Regions from separate parts of the Acidovorax sp. Q11 genome, predicted to be linked through region 2. Evidence: predicted binding sites of a transcription regulator. Region 2 holds the regulator's gene; each other region holds the start of a gene.

Region 1 (4,560 bases), on a different contig from region 2:
GTGAAACTCCGGTGAAATTCAGAAATTGGGGTTCAAGTAATCAGAGAGGGTGGGCATTGAATCCAGCGGATTCAGCTCAGCCACGCTCGCCGTAAGCGATCTGGCCGGTGCGCACAGCGTCAGCAGCCTGGGCACGCACAGCAGCGCGGTCGGCAGTGCTCTTGTAAGTCACCACACGCGAACCAGCGGGTTCGATGCTGCGGGTCTGGGCCACGGTGGCGGCTTCGGCGGCCACTTCGGCGCGGGTGCGATTGGTTTCGAACTTCGTGGCGAACTGCGAAGCATCGGCTTCGTCAGCGTGGGCGCCAAAAGAGGCGAAAGCAGCGACAGCGGCAATGGAGAGGAAACGTGCGGTGTTGTTCATGATGAAAATCCTTGAAGTTAAAAAAGCGGCTCAAAAAACCGGAGCAAAGAGCCAAAAACTGAAAGCTGCTTCAAACCGGGTTCGGTGAGTCGCCTTGCGGGTTCGGCTCATCGATGGGGTGAACTGTACGCGGGTAAAGGTCACAGAAAAACCACCGGGTCGCGAACTAACTGTTCCAGCATTGGAAACAATCGGCGTGGAACTTTTCAGGGTTTACCCAAGACTGACTGTCCATGGAGCGCAAAAAGCGGGCTTTAGCCATCCACATTCCATGAAAACCCTGATGCGGATTTGGAACGGTGCAACCGGCGGTTTTCGTGGCGAAAAGCGCCGTGGCAGCCGGTGATCGCGCTCCCCCAGGCGGTGCAAGGGGGCCTTTGGCAGGCCACGGTCGGCACTTGATGTGCATCAAGACCATGCGGTGTCGAAGAGCGTTTTGTGTCAGTGCCCCGCAAGAGAACGTCATATAGTCCGAGGTAACGATTTGTTGTTCCTCGCATGACAGACCCCCTCGATTCGGCGGACATTGATACCGCTGACAGCCCCCATTACCTGCGCGCGTTGACCGACATGGCCGACCGCCGCACGGTGGTGGCGGACGCCGCCATTTACACCGACAACGGCATCAAACTGGTGGAGAAGGGCGCCCGCATCGACAGCCGCCTGTACGACCGCCTGGTGCAGCACAAGCTGCGCGAACCCATCGATCGCCACCTGTCCATCGAAAACCCCGTGGACGTGCCCGCCTTGCTGGCAGCGGGGCAGGCGCTCATTGAGCAGGAGGCCTTGCCCAACATGCTGGCCGAGGCGCTGGGCCCCTCGGCGGCCTGCCTGCTGGCGCCGCTGCGCTCCTTGGTCCTGCCAGCGCCCATGGCCTGCAAGCTCACGGTCATGCGCGACCAGCGCCCCGAATTGTTCGAACACAGCTTGCAGATGATGACCGTGGCCGTGTTCTTGGGCATCAAGAGTGGGCTGGCGGAGCGTGACTGCGGCACCCTGGCTGCTGCGGCCTTGTTGCACGACCTGGGCGTGCTGCACATGGACCCCGCCTGGAGCGACCCCGACCACAAGGTGGTGGGGGTGCAGCGCAAGCACCTGGTGGCGCACCCCATCACGGCCATGCTGATGATCCGCGACACCAAGGTGTACGCCCGTGCCGCCGAGGTGGCGGTGCTGGAGCACCACGAGCGCATGGACGGCAGCGGCTACCCGCGTGGCCTGGCCGGTGCCGACATCACGCCCATGGGGTGCATCCTGTTGCTGGCCGAGGTGGTGACTGCGTTCTACGAAAAATACGAGGACATGCCCGCGCAGCGGCTGTCGCTGGTGCTGCGGCTCAACCACCGCAAATTCCCTTCCGCGCTCGTGGCCCACATCCTGCCGTTGCTGCAGGAAGAGGTGGCACGCGAATCGGCCCTGATGCCGCTGGGCAATGATGCTCCCCGCCAGATTGACCTGCTGGCCGAGGCCTTTACCTACTGGGATCAGCTCAAGGCGGCCCTGCCCCCCGGTGCTGCCAAGGCCCCGGCAGACAGCGCCTTTGCATTCACCGATTCCCGCTTGTTGGCACTGCAGAAAGCCTTGATCGAGGCGGGCTCTCACCCCCAGCACCAGGGCGAATTGCTGGCGCAGTTGCAGGGCGATGCCATCGGCATGGCCGAAGTGGCCCTGGTGGGGCGGGAGGCGCTGTGGCAGCTGCAGAGCATCCTGAACGCCAGCCACCGCCGCTGGCCCCAGCTGTCGGACCGCGCCACGCCCATGGATGCGGCTGTGGCGGACTGGTGCGACTGGGCGCTGCAGCGGCTCTGACACGCCTCAAGGCGCGTGCAGAGGGCACGCTGGTGGCTCGCCTGCTGCGAAAGGTAAATCGCTGTTCCACCGCCATGCCGTAGGCATGGCTTGGCCTGAGCATGGCGAGGGGCCACAGGCCTTTTCGGCCTTGCCTGCAAGCGCTAGCAGCCCCATGCCCCCTCAGACCCTGGCGCCATCCCTTTCCGGCTCGCCATGCTTCAAAATACTGGTTATATTTACAGCATTCTTGTTCTTTGAAGCCCCGTCCCCGCCATGCCCGCGCCCAGCCTGTCCTTGCGGATTGCGCCCGATCTGCCCTCTGCCGTGCCCGGTGTCTGGCATGCCGATGCCCTGGGGGCGGGCCCGCAGGCGGCCCAGCCCACGGGGTACGCGCCGCTGGATGCCCAATTGCCGGGCGGGGGCTGGCCGCTGGGTGCGCTGTGCGAGGTGCTGCAGCCCTTGGCGGGCCTGCATGAGTGGCTGTTGGTATTGCCTGCGCTGGCACAGGCCACGGCCCGCCGCGCAGGGGCCGTGGTGGCGGTGGCACCCCCTTGCGAGCCCTTTGGCCCGGCACTGAAGGCGCAGGGGCTGCTGCCCGAGCGGCTGTGTGTGGTGCGGGCCGACAGCGCCCGTGCGGCATTCTGGGCGGCCGAACAGGCGCTGCGGTGCAGCGATGTGCTGGCCGTCATGGCCTGGCTGCCGCAGGCCCCCGCTGCAGCCTTGCGCAGATTGCAGCTGGCGGCGGCGCAGCTACAGCAACTGCTGTGGGTATTTCGCCCGATCAGCGCCGCGCCACAGGCATCGCCAGCCCTGCTGCGGCTTCAGGTGCAGGGGCGGTGGCTGTCTGCCGATACATCCGCGCCTGCCGCGCCCGGTATGCAGGTGCAGATCCTCAAGCGCCGGGGGCCGCCCCTGGTGCAGGCGCTCGATCTGCCGGGCTGCCACCCCCGGCTGGCGCAGGCACTGGCGGCGCAGGCCGAGCGCCGCCACGCCGCGCAGGTGGTGGCCCGCGCCATGGTGGCGCGTTACAACGCAGCGGCCTCGGGGGGCCAGGCGGCGCAGCCCATGCGTCCGGAGCCCGCAGTGGCGGCGCTGCAGGGGAGGGGGCATGCACTGGATCGCATTGCCGCTGCCATGGCGGGATGAGCCCGCAGCCAGCCCGGCCAATACCGGGGCGGCGGCTGCGGCTGGCACGATGGCTGCGCCCGCCGCAGGCTGGTGGGCCCTGCGCTTTACCCCGCGCGTGGCGCTGGTGGATGGCGACACCGTGCTGCTGGAGGTCTCGACCACCGAGCGCCTTTGGGGCGGGCGCGATGCCTTGCGGGTCTTGGTGTTGCAGGCCTGGGCCGAAGCCTCCGGGGGGCTGGCAGACACCAAGGCAGCCGGGGCGGAGGATGTGCCGTCGCCACAACCGATACCACCGCAGCAATCACCCGCCATGCAGGCCCACTGGGGTTGTGGGCCCACGGCCCTGGTAGCGCAGGCCTGGCTGCGCATGGCGCTGGCCGGGCATCCACCACGAGGGCAAGAAGGACGGCCAGGGCAAGACAGGGCAGCGGTGCACACCCTGCCTTTGCACACCCTGACCGCCTTGCGCCCGCATGTGGCCAGCCTGGAGCGCATGGGCTGCCGCACCTGGGGCGCATTGTGGGCACTGCCGCGTGCCGGGCTGGCCCGGCGCCTGGGGGCTGGGGTGTTGCGGGTGCTGGACCAGGCCCTGGGCGAAGCCCCCGAAGCCCATGCCTGGCTGGAGCTGCCCGAGCAGTTTGCGCTGGCCACCGAATTGCCTGCACTGGCCACCTCGGCCGACGCCCTGCTGTGGAGCGCCCACCGTTGCCTCACGGCCTTGCAGGGCTGGCTGCAGGCGCGCCAGCAGGGCGCACTGGCGCTGGAGCTGGCCTGGCGCCACGACCTGCGGCGCATCGACGGGGTGGTGATCGCCCCCACGCAGGCCCTGCTGGTGCGCACCGCCCAGGCCACGCAGGACATGGCGCACCTGCGGCGCCTGCTGTCTGAAAACCTGGCGCGCACCACCCTGGCCGCACCGGCCAACCAGATCACGCTGCGCCTGCTGGAGTCGGCACCGCTGCCGCACCGCAGTGCCAGCCTGCTGCCGCCCGGCGATCATGGTGGCGGTTGCCCTGGCGGTGCCGACAACCCTGCGTCCCCAGGCGAAGCCTTGCACCAGCTGCTGGAGCGCCTGTCGGCCCGCCTGGGGCCCGAACAGGTGCAGGCCCCCGTGCTGATGGCCGACCACCGCCCCGAGCTTATGCAGCAGTGGCGCCCCGCAGCCGAGGTGCTGGGCCGCCCATCCACCCGGCGCTCTGCCGCCACCAGCGCAGGCGGCGGGGCCGAGGCCGCGCTGGATGCCAGCCCGGACGCCTTGCTGCTGCCCCCCTGGCTGC
Region 2 (4,560 bases):
CGTCAAGTTCAACCCCCCCAAGGTGGAAGGCAAGGACGATGTGACGGGCGAAGAGCTGATCCAGCGCGAAGACGACAAGGAAGAAACCGTCAAGAAGCGCCTGCAGGTCTACAGCGACCAGACGCGTCCCCTGGTGGACTACTACGGCAACTGGGCCAAGGCAGAACCCGCAGTGGCCCCCAAGTACCGGGCCATCAGCGGCACAGGCAGCGTGGACGAGATCACGGCACGCGCGCTGCAAGCCCTGGCGAGCTGAGACGAGAAAACAAAGCGGTCGCTGGTGCGGCCCCGGCCATACGGCCACGCTGATCGCTACGAACCGGCGACGTCCTGCACAGGGGCGTCGCTTTTTTATGGCGCCAACATGCTCGTGCGCCAACGCTGCCCGGCATCAGTTCCGCCGCAGCAGTACCTCATCACCCCGACATTGACCCACACATCATGCGGGGCTGGACCGCAGGCCGTAGGCTTTGCCATCGACATACAGGTACTCCGCGCGCAGCACCGGGTCGCCCTTCTCCTCATGCAAGGTGAACCCCACCACCGAGACCTGGGCGCCCGGCAGGATCTCCTGCACCTGCCACGCCTGCATGCGTGTGAGGGGCGCCAGCTCGACCTCCCAGAGCCGGTCCTTGCGGGTGGGCAACACGGCCTTGGCCAGCAGCGCTCGGCCGTCCACTGGCGCCGTCTGTGCGGGTACCTGCCGCTGGGCCAGGTCGGCAGGCAGCTTCAAGCCAGCGGCAAGCTCCAGCGACAGTTCTGCATGGGGGTTCTGCCAGCGCGCCTTGCGCACGGTGCCTTCCAGATAAATGGGGCGGTCCGGGTCAAAGCTGCTCCAGCCATGGTGCGCCTGCCCCCCCAGGGGCCAGGCGGTGGCGGCGACAAGCAAGTGGCGTCGTTGCAGGCTCATACAGACTCCCGAAGAAAAGAGGAACCGGACAGGTTTTACAGATAGGCGATCCAGCGGCCACACACCACCACGGCCAGCCAGACCACCGTGGAAGCCAGCATCTGTGCGCGGGCCAGGGCGTCCAGCCGCAGGAGTGAACCGCGCCCATGAAACCATGCGGCATTGCACCCGGCAAGCATTAACAACAGCATCTTCAAGGTGAATGCCCGGTTGCTGAGCAGCTCGGCTGGCTGGGTGGCAAACATCAGCAGGCCCGAGGCGGCGGCCAGTGCGAAACCACACAGCGCCAGCGACAGGCTCAGCCGGGCCAGGTCCTTCACCGGCAGCGCCGCACCCCGGCCAAACACCCGCAACTCCAGCAACACCAGGTTGCCCAGCAGCAGCGCGATGCCCACGATGTGCACCACCTCCAGCGCCGGATAGGCCCAGGCATGCGTCTTGAGTGCTGCGAACATATATAAATAAAGCAGCCAGCCTCGTCAGTGCGCCTGCAGCAGGTCGAGCACCAAGGCCACCCGCGCCTTCACTGGCGACAGCCCCAGGGAATCCGGCAACACATCGTCGGGCTTGGGCAGCACCTGCCCTTCGGTGCACCGGGTGGCCCGCACCACGCGCACACCGGCCTGCTGTGCCCGCAGCAAGGCGGCCTCCAGCGCATGGTGAATGGTCCCGTTTCCCGTGCAGGCCACCACCAGACCCCGCACACCGGCATGCACCAGCGCATCCACGGTCTGGGCCCGTGCCCCTGCGTGGCTCAGCACCACCTCCACCCAGGGCCATTCGTGGGCTTCAATTCCTGTTTTGATAGCAGAAAAGGCGCGCCCAACAGGCGCAAGGGGCCAATTTTGCACAAGGCGCACCCGTCCTTCCTCCACCCACCCCAAGGGGCCGGCATCGCCCGAATTGAAGGCATGCACCCGGTACGGGTGGACCTTCTGCACGCTGCGGGCGGCATGCACTTCTCCGGCCGCCACAGCGACCACCCCGGTGGCGCCAGGGGCCAGCACCACGGCCACAGCGTCCAGCAGGTTCTGCGGACCGTCGGGCGTCAGCGCCGTCGCGGGGCGCATGGCACAGGTCAGCACCACAGGCTTGGTGGCGTCCAGCACTTCGCGCAGAAACCAGGCGGTTTCTTCCAGCGTGTCGGTGCCGTGGGTAATGACCAGGCCCCGCACATCCGGGTCCGCCAGGTGGTGCGCGCAGCGCTGGGCCAGCGCCCGCCACACACCGTCATCCATGTCCTTGCTGTCCACCTGGGCCACCTGCTCGGCCACCAGCATGCCGCCCGCCAGCGCCTGCAGGCCCGGCACGGCGGCCAGCAGTTGCTCTACCCCCACCTGGGCTGCGGTGTAGCCAATGTTGTCCCCCGCCTGCGCCGAGGTGCCCGCGATGGTGCCCCCGGTGCCCAAAACCACAATTTTTTGCCCACTCACTTGCATACTCCGAAAAACTGGTGAAAAATACAGTTACTGGATTAAAAAACAGTTGTTCGCCACTGTAACCGCCGCCACCGGAAACCACCATGCTCGACAACCCCAAACTCACCGCCCGCCAGCAGCAGATTCTGGATCTCATCCAGACCGCCATTGCACGCACTGGCGCGCCCCCGACCCGCGCAGAAATCGCGGCCGAGCTGGGGTTCAAATCAGCCAACGCCGCCGAAGAGCACCTGCAGGCTCTGGCCCGCAAAGGGGTGATCGAGCTGGTCAGCGGCACATCGCGTGGCATTCGCCTGCGTGGCGACACGGTCCGCTCCATCAATGCGGCCCGTAGCCTCCAGCTTGGCAGCCAGTTCAGCCTGCCAATTCCAGGCTTGTCGCAGCTGGTGCTGCCCCTGGTGGGGCGCGTGGCAGCGGGGTCGCCCATTCTCGCGCAGGAACATGTGGACCAGACCTACAGCGTGGAAAACAGCCTCTTCCAGCACAAACCCGATTACCTGCTCAAAGTGCGCGGCATGTCCATGCGCGACGCCGGCATCATGGACGGCGACCTGCTCGCAGTGCAGTCCACCCGCGAAGCCCGCAACGGGCAGATCATCGTGGCGCGGCTGGGTGACGATGTCACCGTCAAGCGCCTGCGCCGCACCGCCACCGCCATCGAGCTCTTGCCCGAAAACCCCGACTACCCGGTGATCGTGGTCCAGCCCGGTGAACCCTTCGAAATCGAAGGCCTGGCTGTGGGGCTCATCCGCAACACCATGCTGATGTAGACCACTCCGTTTGGGCCGCACTGCGGGTGGCGGGCGTTTGGTGGGCTGGGCACAGCACACCAGCCCTGCAGTGCAGACCCCATGCCATGCCACCAGCCGTACCAGCGCGGCGACGTTGTTTGTCTTGTGATGCCAGTCTCTTGCACCACAGGCAGCAGCACGTCCGCCATGGCCCGGCAAACAGCATGGCATGAAATCACTTTGCAATCCTGCCTGTGTTCAACCCCCGACCTTCGGAGTTTTCACATGGGACTTGCCTTGTTCACCCTTACCGCCTTGCAAAATCCGCTGCGCGGCCTGAAGCGCCTGCTGGTACACCCTGCGCGCGCAGATACCGCAGCAGACGACAACGCCGCAGTAGTGGGCCACCCGCGCCCGCCTACCCCGCAGCAGGGCCCACGGCCACTGCGTGGCAACTGGCCGTTCACGGTCAAGCCTCCGCTGCGCCCCTCCGAGGCACCCACACGGCAGCCCGCGTCAGCGGGCAGGTCTTTTTTGCCCATGGCCAACCCCATGGGCAGCCACCGCCACGCATTTTTATCAGCGCTGCCAGCAGATTCGCATGCCCGCAGCCTGCGATCGCCCAAGGTCCTGCGGCGGGTGTCCGACTCTGGCACGGGCCGCCTGGTGATTGCGGGCAGCATGGCCGATGTGTGCGCCGAGCTGGATCGCATGGTGGCCTCCGAAGCCATGCGGGCCTGAGGCCTGTCGGAAGACCTTTTCAAAGACCGCACTGCAGTCCCACGGTGATGGAGGTGCATGCCTTGGAGTTGAAGCGCAAGCTTGCGAGCCCTCTGAGAGCAAAGACACCAGCGCTTCAAATCCATCGGCCCGATTTCACGCCACCCCTTCGGTGGAATGCCGGGCCAGGCATCACCAACACTCCGTCACCAAAAGCCGGGGATTTTGGTGCGCCAAGCGGCCACCTGGCGCGGTACGCAATCTCTGCCAAGGCACAATGTCGGGATGAACATAGTGATCCTCGACGATTACCAGGATGCAGTGCGCAAACTGCATTGCGCCTCCCGGCTCGACGCGTACACCGCCAAGGTTTACACCAACACCGTCAAGGGGCTCGGCCAGCTCTCCGTGCGACTCAAAGATGCCGACATCATCGTGCTGGTGCGGGAACGCACCCAGATCACACGTCAACTCGTCGAGAAGCTACCCCGCCTCAAGCTGATTGCACAAACAGGCAAGGTCGGCAGCCACATTGACGTGGCCGCCTGCACCGAACGCGGGATTGCCGTTGCCGAAGGCGTGGGCTCTCCGGTGGCCCCCGCCGAGCTGACCTGGGCGCTGGTCATGGCTTCCATGCGCAGGCTGCCCCAGTACATCTCCAACCTCAAGCATGGTGCCTGGCAACAGTCCGGCTTGAAGACCGCGTCCATGCCCGCCAATTTTGGGCTGGGCAACGTGTTGCGTGGCAAAACCCTCGGCA
Region 3 (4,560 bases), on a different contig from region 2:
CTGCATCAGGCCCACGGCGCCTTTGGGCGACACGGCGGTGGCGTCAAAGCCGGATTCGGCGGCGATCACCGCCTGGAGCAATTCATAGTCCACGCCATGTTGGCTGGATGCCGCACGCAGGTGGTGCTTGACGCGCTTGTAGTCGGGCGCGATGTCAAAAAACGCCAGCAGGCGCGCGCCCGCTGCGGGCAGCGCATAGGGCATGGGCGACGCATTGGCCGGTGCATCGCGGGTGGAGTCGAAGTCGTTGCCGCGAAAAAACAGCTGGTAGCGCGCATCGACCTGCTCGGCGGCAAAGTGCGTCACGCCGCGCTCATCCACATGCGCCCACAGGTCCGCATGGGCGAATTGCCGCATAAAACATAGCAACAAACCCAATACAGATGCGCGGAAAGCACTGTTTTTATTCATATTTTGGCCATTGAGACCCAGCGGGGGGCGCCGGTTCGTTCACACCTTCCTAGATGTCGATCTCGACCGCATCGCCATGCAGCTCCATCAGCTCGCGGCGCGCGGCGGCTTCGCCCTTGCCCATGAGCTTGGTGATGAGGCCTTCGGTGGCGGCAAAGTCCATGTCGCCCAGCTGCACGGGCAGCAGGCGGCGGGTGTCGGGGTTGAGCGTGGTTTCCCACAGCTGCTCGGCGTTCATCTCGCCCAGGCCCTTGAAGCGGCTGATCTGGCACTTCTCTTTCGGCACGCCGTCCTTGGCGCACTTGTCGAGGATGGCCGTCAGCTCGCCATCGTCCAGCGCATACATCTTGGCGGCGGGCTTTTTGCCGCGCGCGGGTACATCCACGCGGAACAGCGGCGGGCGCGCCACGTAGATGTGACCGGTTTCGATGAGCTTGGGAAAGTGGCGGAAGAACAGCGTGAGCAGCAGCACCTGGATGTGCGAGCCGTCCACGTCGGCATCTGACAGGATGCAAACCTTGCCGTAGCGCAGGCCGCTCAGGTCCGGCGTGTCGTTGGGGCCATGCGGGTCCACGCCGATGGCCACCGAAATGTCGTGGATTTCGTTGTTGGCAAACAGGCGGTCGCGCTCGACCTCCCAGGTGTTGAGCACCTTGCCGCGCAGCGGCAAGATGGCCTGGTTTTCCTTGTCGCGGCCCATCTTGGCGCTGCCACCGGCCGAGTCGCCCTCGACCAGAAAGACTTCGTTGTGGGCGATATCCTTGCTTTCGCAATCGGTGAGCTTGCCGGGCAACACGGCCACGCCGGAGCCCTTGCGTTTTTCCACCTTCTGCCCGGCCTTCTGGCGGGTTTGGGCAGCCTTGATGGCCAGCTCGGCAAGCTTCTTGCCGTATTCAACGTGCTGGTTGAGCCACAGCTCCAGCGCGGGGCGCACGAAGCCGCTGACCAGCCGCACCGCATCGCGCGAGTTCAGGCGCTCCTTGATCTGGCCCTGGAACTGCGGGTCCAGCACCTTGGCTGAGAGCACATAGCTGGCGCGCGCAAACACGTCCTCGGGCAGCAGCTTCACACCCTTGGGCAACAGGCTGTGCAGTTCGATAAAGCTCTTGACCGCATTGAACAGGCCGTCGCGCAGGCCGCTTTCGTGCGTGCCGCCCGCGCTGGTGGGAATCAAATTGACGTAGCTCTCGCGCACGGGCTGGCCGTCTTCGGTGAAGGCCACACACCACGATGCACCCTCGCCCTCCGCAAAACTCTCGTTGTTGCGGTCGGCAAAACCCTCGCCTTCAAACAGCGGGATCACCGGGTCGCCGTTGAGCGTCTGCATCAGGTAGTCGCGCAGGCCGCCTTTGTATTGCCAGGTTTGCGTGTCGCGCGTCTTCTCGTTGACGAGCTGCACCGTCACGCCGGGCATCAGCACGGCCTTGCTGCGCAACAGGTGGGTGAGCTCGCCCATGGGCAACGCGCTCGACTCGAAATACTTGGCATCAGGCCATACGCGCACCGACGTGCCCTGCTTGCGCTCGCCCGCCTCCAGCGGCCGGGCCACCAGGGGCTCGATCACATCACCGGCCGAGAACACCAGGCGCGCCACCTTGCCTTCGCGGTAGCTCGTCGCTTCCAACCGCGTCGCCAGGGCGTTGGTCACACTCACGCCCACGCCGTGCAGGCCGCCCGAGAAGCTGTAGGCGCCGCCCTTGCCCTTGTCGAACTTGCCGCCCGCGTGCAGGCGGGTGAACACCAGCTCGATCACCGGGGCGTTTTCCTCGGGGTGCATGCCATAGGGGATGCCCCGGCCATCGTCTTCGACACTGACCGAGCCATCGGCATGCAGCGTGACGCGGATCTTCTTGCCGTGGCCGGCCAGCGCCTCGTCGGCGGCGTTGTCCAGCACTTCCTGGATGATGTGCAGGGGGTTGTCGGTGCGGGTGTACATGCCCGGGCGTTGCTTGACGGGCTCGAGGCCCTTGAGCACGCGGATCGAGCCTTCGGAATATTCGCTGGCGGATGCAGAAGACGGTTTGGCAGACATAGCGGCGGATTGTAGTGCGGCAGGCGCGGCGTAGCTGGATAAAAAACCAGTCATTACCCACCCTGCAGGGCACTGTATTGGTCACGGGTGTATCAGCGCGTTTCACGCAATCTGGCTACATTCCTTCGTATGCATATGAATCCTCCCAAACTGTCCATGTTCCAGGTGCTGGCCTGCGGTGCAGCCATCGTGACCCTGTCCATGGGCATTCGCCACGGTTTTGGCCTGTGGCTGCTGCCCATCACGCAAGAGATGGGCTGGACGCGCCAGTCGTTTGCGCTGGCCATCGCCATCCAGAACCTGTCCTGGGGCCTGATCGGCATTTTTGCGGGCATGGTGGCCGACCGGTTTGGCGCGTTCCGCGTGCTCATGGGCGGCGCGGTGCTGTACGGCCTGGGCCTGGCGGGCATGGCGCTGTCACCTACGCCCACGCTGTTTGCGCTGACGGCGGGCGTGCTGATTGGTGCCGCGCAGGCGGGTACCACCTACGCCGTGATCTATGGCGTGCTGGGGCGGCAGATTGCGCCCGAAAAGCGCTCCTGGGCCATGGGTGTGGCGGCGGCGGCGGGCTCGTTCGGGCAGTTCCTGATGGTGCCGGTCGAAGGCTGGCTCATTGCGGGCCTGGGCTGGCAGCAGGCGCTGCTGGTGCTGTCGATGGCCGTGTTGCTCATCGTGCCCCTGGCCTTTGGCCTGCGCGAGCCGGGCTTCAAGGGAGCGGCCCCCGTGAAACGCGAGCAGACCATCGTGCAGGCGCTGGGCGAGGCCTTCCGCTACCCCAGCTTCAACCTGTTGATGGCGGGTTACTTTGTGTGCGGCTTCCAGGTGGTGTTCATCGGCGTGCACATGCCCAGCTACCTGAAAGACCATGGGCTGTCGCCCCAGGTGGCCAGCTATGCGCTGGCGCTGATCGGGCTGTTCAACGTGTTTGGCACCTACATCGCCGGCACCTTGGGCCAGCGCATGCCCAAACGCTTCATCCTGGCCTTCATCTACTTTGCGCGCGCAGCGGCCATCACCGTGTTCCTGATCGTGCCGCTGTCGCCGCTGTCGGTGTATGTGTTCTCGGCCGTGATGGGCACGCTGTGGCTGTCCACCATCCCACCCACCAACGCGACCATTGCGCAGATTTTTGGCGTGCAGCACCTGTCGATGCTGGGCGGCTTTGTGTTCTTCAGCCACCAGATCGGCAGCTTCCTGGGCGTGTGGCTGGGCGGTTATCTGTATGACGCCACGGGCAACTACGATATCGTCTGGTACATCGCCATCGGCCTGGGCGTGTTTGCCGGGCTGGTGAACCTGCCCGTCAAGGAAAGCCCCATCCAGCGCTCTACCCCGCAGCCTGCCTGACCCTCCCGCCCGCCATGCACACCCCGCCACCGCCCCCAAAACCCAGGCCGCGCGCCCTGCGCTGGCTGAGCGCGGCCGTGGCGGTGCTGCTGTGTCTGGCGGTGTTTGGCCTGTACACCGCGCCCGAGTTCATGGTGATGCTCGCCGACCAGATGTGGGCGTGTTTCTGACGGCTACGGCTGGCAGATTCAAGGTTTTTTGGGCTTCTGCGCGCTCTGAGCAAGCCTTTATAGCTATATATTCAATAGCATCATGCATGGCACTGAAGCCCCCTCCGCATGGGTCCGCCGCTGGGCCCACTTGATTCCCTCCGGCAGCGCGGTGCTGGATGTGGCCTGTGGCGCGGGCCGCCACCTGCGCTGGCTGCGCAGCCAGGGGCACCCGGTGGTGGGCGTGGACCGGTCCGCCGAGGCCCTGGCCGCCTGCGACGGGCTGGGTGAATTGCTGCTGGCTGACATTGAGAGCGGCCCCTGGCCCCTGGCGGGACGCCAGTTTGGCGCCGTGGTGGTCACCAACTACCTGTGGCGGCCGCTGCTGCCCACTATCTTGGACACCGTCGCCCCCGGTGGCGTGCTGATCTACGAGACCTTTGCCCAGGGGAACGAAACCGTGGGGCGCCCCGCGCGGCCCGAGTTCCTGCTCATGCCTGGCGAGCTGCTGGGCGCCTGCCAGAGGCTGCGTGTGGTGGCCTACGAAGACGGGTTCCTGGACGAACCCGCACGTTTTGTGCAACGCGTCACGGCCGTGCGGGAACTCCCGCAGCCTGGCGA

Evidence for each region. Region 2 encodes LexA, which represses DNA repair genes until DNA is damaged. Its sites were predicted from a motif close to ACTGTATNNNNATACAGT; they were not measured.
Region 1: imuA (translesion DNA synthesis-associated protein ImuA) is a predicted target of LexA. The motif match lies at 2,381-2,398, and genes of this name have one in related genera.
Region 3: ACYZGB_RS06045 (DNA topoisomerase IV subunit B) is a predicted target of LexA. The motif match lies at 2,477-2,494, and genes of this name have one in related genera.

Annotation. Positions count from the first base shown of each region.
Region 1 covers NZ_JBUDZG010000002.1:140,910-145,469, forward strand. Annotated here, with positions in the region: gene ACYZGB_RS03080 (hypothetical protein) at 77-364, opposite strand; gene ACYZGB_RS03085 (HD-GYP domain-containing protein) at 863-2,173, shown strand; gene imuA (translesion DNA synthesis-associated protein ImuA) at 2,429-3,301, shown strand; gene ACYZGB_RS03095 (Y-family DNA polymerase) at 3,264-4,560, shown strand, end outside.
Region 2 covers NZ_JBUDZG010000003.1:147,628-152,187, forward strand. Annotated here, with positions in the region: gene adk (adenylate kinase) at 1-256, shown strand, start outside; gene ACYZGB_RS04375 (DUF6152 family protein) at 440-910, opposite strand; gene ACYZGB_RS04380 (hypothetical protein) at 946-1,365, opposite strand; gene ACYZGB_RS04385 (asparaginase) at 1,390-2,349, opposite strand; gene lexA (transcriptional repressor LexA) at 2,433-3,119, shown strand; gene ACYZGB_RS04395 (hypothetical protein) at 3,366-3,821, shown strand; gene ACYZGB_RS04400 (D-2-hydroxyacid dehydrogenase family protein) at 4,086-4,560, shown strand, end outside.
Region 3 covers NZ_JBUDZG010000005.1:21,488-26,047, forward strand. Annotated here, with positions in the region: gene ACYZGB_RS06040 (lytic transglycosylase domain-containing protein) at 1-357, opposite strand, end outside; gene ACYZGB_RS06045 (DNA topoisomerase IV subunit B) at 461-2,443, opposite strand; gene ACYZGB_RS06050 (MFS transporter) at 2,573-3,790, shown strand; gene ACYZGB_RS06055 (hypothetical protein) at 3,805-3,960, shown strand; gene ACYZGB_RS06060 (class I SAM-dependent methyltransferase) at 4,043-4,560, shown strand, end outside.